Regions from separate parts of the Uliginosibacterium sangjuense genome, predicted to be linked through region 1. Evidence: riboswitches for the same ligand, from Rfam matches in the RefSeq annotation. Region 1 holds a riboswitch; the other holds the start of a gene.
What was found. A riboswitch is a leader RNA that binds a small molecule or an ion and turns the genes downstream of it on or off. The one in region 1 is predicted to bind S-adenosylhomocysteine.

Region 1 (3,180 bases):
ACCGAGCGCCTGAGCCTGTGTGCCCAGCCCGACTGGGTGATCTCCCGCGTGTCCTCCGATGTGTTTGCGGTGCTGGGCCCGGAAACCAGCGTGCAGCCTGACACGCTGCAAGCCCTGTTCCACGCGCCCTTCTCGATCGAGGGCGAAGAGAGCATGGTGTCCGTAACCTGCGGCCTGGCCCGCCTGGACGACGTGCCAGGCGATGGTGCCGCCGTGCTGGAAGCCGCCAGCCAGGCCCTGCGCCAGGCCAAGGCACGCCATCGCGGCCACTTCGCCTGGTACTCCCCGTCCCTCGCCGCACAGGCGCAGGAACGGGTGCAGATGCTCAACGCGCTGCGCTACGGCCTGAGTCACCAGGAGCTGTTCGTCGCCTTCCAGCCGCAGATCGACCTGGCCAGCTCGCGCGTGGTCGGCATGGAGGCACTGGTACGCTGGCGCACCGCCGAAGGCCGCCTGATCCCGCCTGACCGCTTCATCCCGGCAGCCGAACAGTCCGGCCTGATCCGCGAGATCGGCGAGTTCGTGCTGCGCAATGCCTGCGCCACCCTGGCACGCCTGCATGCGCAGGGTTTCGACGCGCTGCGCATCGCCGTCAACGTGTCGGCCATCCAGTTCCGCCACCAGCGCTTCCTGCAGGAGATCGAGCAGGTCATGCGCGAGACCGGCATCGACCCGCACCGCCTGGAACTGGAGATCACCGAGTCGGTGGCGATGGAAGACGCCACCCAGCTCGGCGAAGCCCTCACGGAGCTGCGCCGGCTCGGCGTGCAACTGGCCATCGACGACTTCGGCACCGGCTACTCGTCGTTGTCGCAGTTGAAGCGCCTGTCCTTCGACCGTCTGAAGATCGACCGCAGCTTCGTGGCCGACCTGTTCGAGGGCGGCCCCCAGGGCAGCATCGCCAACATGGTCATCGAGCTGGGCAAGCGCCTGGGCATCCAGGTCATCGCCGAGGGCGTCGAGACCGAGGCGCAATGGCACACCCTGCGCGAACTGGGCTGCCACGAGGCCCAGGGCTACCTGTTCGCCAAGCCCATGCCCGAAGCTGAACTCCTGGCCTGGTTGCAGGCCTACCCCGCGCGGGCTTAGCGCCCGCCGCATCATCGTCTATAATCCAACGCTTCCGAGGAGCGCTGCGAGACCTATCCCCTGGTCCCAGGCTCGGAACCTGATGCTGCCCCGTGGGCGCCCAGGCCCAGTTTCAACGGCGCTCACCTGTTCAACCGTGCCGGCCACGGGAAGACGGTGAGCACTGCCACCCTCCCCGCCGGCCACACTTCAGGAGTTCTCATGAACGCTGTGGCTGACTTCAATGATTACGTCATCACCGATCTCAAACTGGCCGATTGGGGCCGCAAGGAGATCAAGATCGCGGAAGGCGAAATGCCCGGCCTGATGGCCATCCGCGAAGAATTCGCCAAGACCCAGCCCCTTAAAGGCGCGCGCATCACCGGCTCGCTGCACATGACCATCCAGACGGCCGTGCTGATCGAGACGCTCAAGGCGCTCGGTGCCGACGTGCGCTGGGCTTCGTGCAACATTTTCTCGACGCAGGACCACGCCGCGGCCGCCATCGCGGCAGCCGGCATTCCGGTGTTCGCCAAGAAGGGCGAGACCCTGGTCGAGTACTGGGACTACACGCACCGCATCTTCGAGTGGGCCGACGGCGGCTACTCGAACATGATCCTCGACGACGGTGGTGACGCCACCCTGCTGCTGCACCTGGGCGCCAAGGCCGAGAAAGACATCTCCGTGCTGGCCAAGCCGGGCTCGGAAGAAGAGACCATCCTGTTCGCCGCGATCAAGGCCAAGCTCGCCACCGACCCGAGCTGGTACTCGGTGCGCCTGGAAAAGATCCGTGGCGTGACCGAAGAGACCACCACCGGCGTGCATCGCCTTTACCAGATGCATGCTCGCGGCGATCTCAAGTTCCCCGCCATCAACGTGAACGACTCGGTCACCAAGTCCAAGTTCGACAACCTGTACGGCTGCCGTGAATCGCTGGTCGACGGCATCAAGCGCGCCACCGACGTGATGGTCGCCGGCAAGATTGCCGTCGTGGCCGGCTACGGCGACGTGGGCAAGGGCTCGGCACAGGCCCTGCGTGCCCTGTCCGCCCAGGTGTGGGTCACCGAGATCGACCCGATCTGCGCGCTGCAGGCCGCCATGGAAGGCTACCGCGTCGTCACCATGGAATATGCCGCTGACAAGGCCGACATCTTCGTCACCACCACCGGCAACTTCCACGTCATCACGCACGACCACATGGCTGCGATGAAGAACAACGCCATCGTCTGCAACATCGGCCACTTCGACAACGAGATCGACGTCGCCTCGCTTGAGAAGTACCAGTGGGAAGAGATCAAGCCGCAGGTCGATCACGTCATCTTCCCGTCAGGCCGCCGCATCATCCTGCTGGCCAAGGGTCGTCTCGTGAACCTGGGCTGTGCCACCGGCCACCCCAGCTACGTGATGTCCTCCTCCTTCGCCAACCAGACCATTGCGCAGATCGAGCTGTTCACCAAGACCAAGGACTACCCGGTCGGCGTCTACACGTTGCCCAAGCACCTCGATGAAAAGGTGGCGCGTCTGCAGCTCAAGACGCTCAACGTGCAGCTCACCACGCTGACCGAAGAACAGGCCAAGTACATCGGTGTGCCGGTGGAAGGCCCGTACAAGGCCGACCACTACCGCTACTGATCCACATCAGGCCGACTGCCCAGGCAGTCGGCCTGCGACTGGAACCCTCTCCCGAATATGAGCAAGAAGATTCCCTTCAGCATCGAGTTCTTTCCCCCGGCCACACCAGAGGGCATGGAGAAACTGCGTGGCGTACGCGAACAACTGGCCGCACTCAAGCCAGAGTTCTTCTCCGTGACCTACGGCGCGGGCGGCTCGACGCGCGACCGTACCCTGCAAGTCGTGCGTGAACTGCGCGCTGCCGGCCTCGATGCCGCACCGCACCTGTCCTGCATCGGCGCCACCCAAGCCAGCATCCGCGAACACCTGGCGGAATTCCGCGAGATCGGTGTCAAACGCATCGTCGCGCTACGTGGCGACCTGCCCTCCGGCATGGCCGACCCGGGCGAATTCCGTTATGCCAATGAACTGGTGAGCTTCATCCGCCAGGAAAGCGGCAACGAATTCTTCCTCGAAGTCGCCGCCTATCCCGAAGTACAC
Region 2 (3,180 bases), 680 kb from region 1:
CAGGGGGCCTATACTGTGCGCCTTTCCAATCCGGAGTCATCACATGATCCGCTCGCTGCTCCCCCTCGCGCTGGCCCTCGCATTCGCCGGTTGTGCTTCCACTGCGTCCAACGTCTACCGCCTGCCCGCACAGCCCGTAGGCACCTCGGACGCCGCCCTGCGCAGCTTCGCCGGCGAGCCGCAGCGCGTCGTCAGCAAGGCTGATGGCACGCGCCAACTGGTCTACTCGACCCAGCCCGGCGGCACCCAGTGCTTCCTCGTCACGCAAGACAAGGACGGCAAGCTGGCGAGCGTGGAAGACACCTTGTCCCAGGCCGGCCGCGACAAGATCGTCAAGGGCATGAGCCGCCAGGCCCTGTTCGAGCGCCTGTGCGATCCGATCGAGCGCCTGCTGACCGCCCACCCCTACGAAGTGCTGAGCTGGAACATGGAAGGCCTATCCTCCGACCAGCAACGCCGCTTCGACGTCTACATCCAGAACGGCGTGGTGCATCACACCGAAGTGCGCACGCTGTACTTCCAGAGCGTGAACTGAGCGCCTGCGCGGCATGCAGCGCGGGCGGCGGGCACTCATGATCGGCTTCCTCAGCAGCCTGCTGGCCGCCTGCACGCAGTGGAACCCCGGCGCCATCGAGCCGGGGCGCTCGACCGAAGCCGAGCTGCAGCGCCAGCTCGGACAGCCCGACTATGAATGGCGCAACGCGGCGGGGCAGCGCGTCATCCAGTTCACCAGCCTGCCCAACGGGCAGGAGACCTGGGCCGCCACGCTGGATGCGAACGGCGTGGTCGGCGAGTGGCGCCAGCTCGTGACGCCCGAGAACTTCCAGCGCGTGGCGCGCGGCATGACGCAGGACGAAGTGCAGCAACTACTGGGCCGCCCGATCAGCAAGCAGGCCTACGCGCTCAAGCAACAGGTGGTGTGGGACTGGCCCTTCCATGTCGGCGGCCAGGAGATGCGCTTCCACGTGCATTTCGACGCCGACGGCAAGGTCGCCGAAACTTCCAGCATGCCCTTGCAAAGTGGCGGCTGAGGGGAATACTGAGGGGAATAATTTCCGCTTCGGCGCTGTCTACACGGCGCCCACTCCCGCCGTGGTTCCTGCAGTCCCTCAGGAGATCGCCGCATGAAAAAGCTTGCCCAGCTCTGCCTTGCCTTCACCCTGCTGGCCCTCTCGGCCTGCGCCAACATGGACAACTTCCGCCGTGCCGTACCCGGCCAGACGACCGGCGCCGAGGTCATGACCATCTACGGCAAGCCCACCCGCATCTGGGACGACGCGGACGGCGGCAAGACGCTGGAATACTCCTACCAGCCCTACGGCCAGGCCTGCTACATGATCAAGCTGGACCGCAACGACAAGGTGGTGTCGCGTGAGAACACCCTTGAATCCGCCGGCCTCGCGCGCATCCAGAACGGCATGACGCAGGAGCAGGTCAGCCGCATCCTCGGCCGCGAGCGCAGCCGCATGTACTTCGACCGCATGAACGAAGACGTGTGGGACTGGACCGTGGACGGCGGCGGCTCCGGCTACATCATCCGCTTCAACGTGCATTTCAAGGACGGCAAGGTGGCCCGCACCAGCCGCAGCATGGTCGATCCGCGCGAATACCGCATGGGTCTGTGACGCGGCCGGCGGCTGTTCAAGCATTGAGCAGCCGCCTATAATCCGTCCCTCTCCGAGGAGCGCTGCGAGACCCCGTTCGTGTGGTCCCAGGCTCGGAACCCATGGCTGAATTCATGGGCCAGATTCAACGGCGCTCACCCTCCTGCTTAGTCCCAGCGGGGTGCGGGTGAGTCCGGTCCCACATACGGCTCCCCTTTCCCGCCCGACTACGCTGTAGACGTCCGCGACGAAAGAGAACGCCCCATGCAAGCCGACCGTACCGCCGAAATCACCGCCCTCCTGCAAGACCGCATCCTGATCCTGGATGGCGGCATGGGCACCATGATCCAGCAGTACAAGCTCACCGAGGCGGACTACCGCGGCGAGCGCTTCGCCGCACATCCGCGCGACCTCAAGGGCAATAACGACCTGCTGGTGCTGACCAAGCCCAGCGTCATCGCCGAAGTGCACCGCGCCTACCTGGATGCCGGCGCCGACATCATCGAGACCAACACCTTCAACGGCACGCGCGTCTCGCAGGCCGAGTACGGCCTCGAAGACATCGCCTACGAGCTGAACGTGGAAGGCGCGCGCCTGGTTCGCACGCTGTGCGACGAGTACACCGCGAAGAATCCCGCCAAGCCGCGCTTCTGCGCCGGCGTGCTGGGCCCGACCTCGCGCACGCTGTCCATCTCGCCGGACGTGAACGACCCCGGCTTCCGCAACATCAGATTCGACGCGCTGGTCGACGACTACTACGCCTCGGCCAAGGGCCTGATGGAAGGTGGCGCCGATCTGCTACTGATCGAGACGGTGTTCGACACCGCCAATGCCAAGGCCGCCGTGTTCGCGGTGCTGAAGCTGTTTGATGACATCGGCCGCAAGCTGCCCGTCATGATCTCGGGCACCATCACCGACGCCTCGGGCCGCACGCTGTCGGGCCAGACCGCCACCGCGTTCTGGCATTCGCTCAAGCACGTCAAACCCATCTCGTTTGGCTTGAACTGCGCGCTGGGCGCCAAGGAACTGCGCCAGTACGTGGCCGAGCTCTCCGGCGTGTGCAACACCTACGTCTCCGCCCACCCCAACGCCGGCTTACCCAACCCGCTGGCGCCCACCGGCTACGACGAAACGCCCGAGCAACTCGCGGGCGACATCCGCGAGTGGGCCGAGTCCGGCTTCCTCAACATCGTCGGCGGCTGCTGCGGCACCACGCCGGCGCACATCAAGGCCGTGGCCGACAGCGTCGCCGGCCTGAAGCCGCGTGCCATCCCGGCGCTCGAAGTGAAGCAGCAACTCTCCGGCCTGGAGCCCTTCAGCATCGGCCGCGACAGCCTGTTCGTGAACGTCGGCGAGCGCAACAACGTCACCGGCTCACGCGCCTTCGCCAAGATGATCATCGAGGGCCGCTTTGAAGACGCGCTGGCCGTCGCCCGTCAGCAGGTGGAAAACGGCGCGCAGGTCATCGACATCAACATGGACGAGGCCATGCTGGATTCCAAGGCCTCGATGGAGCGCTTCCTCAAGCTCATCGCCGCCGAGCCGGACATCGCCCGCGTGCCGGTGATGATCGACT

Region 2: it holds a riboswitch for S-adenosylhomocysteine, as region 1 does, so the genes downstream of both, metH (methionine synthase) here and ahcY (adenosylhomocysteinase) in region 1, are expected to answer to the same signal.

The regions. Positions count from the first base shown of each region.
Region 1 covers NZ_CP101132.1:939,258-942,437, reverse strand. The annotation lists gene NMB43_RS04290 (EAL domain-containing response regulator) at 1-1,089, shown strand, start outside; S-adenosyl-L-homocysteine riboswitch at 1,120-1,220, shown strand; gene ahcY (adenosylhomocysteinase) at 1,291-2,700, shown strand; gene metF (methylenetetrahydrofolate reductase [NAD(P)H]) at 2,758-3,180, shown strand, end outside.
Region 2 covers NZ_CP101132.1:261,228-264,407, reverse strand. The annotation lists gene NMB43_RS01235 (hypothetical protein) at 44-535, shown strand; gene bamE (outer membrane protein assembly factor BamE domain-containing protein) at 573-1,031, shown strand; gene bamE (outer membrane protein assembly factor BamE domain-containing protein) at 1,125-1,625, shown strand; S-adenosyl-L-homocysteine riboswitch at 1,674-1,768, shown strand; gene metH (methionine synthase) at 1,869-3,180, shown strand, end outside.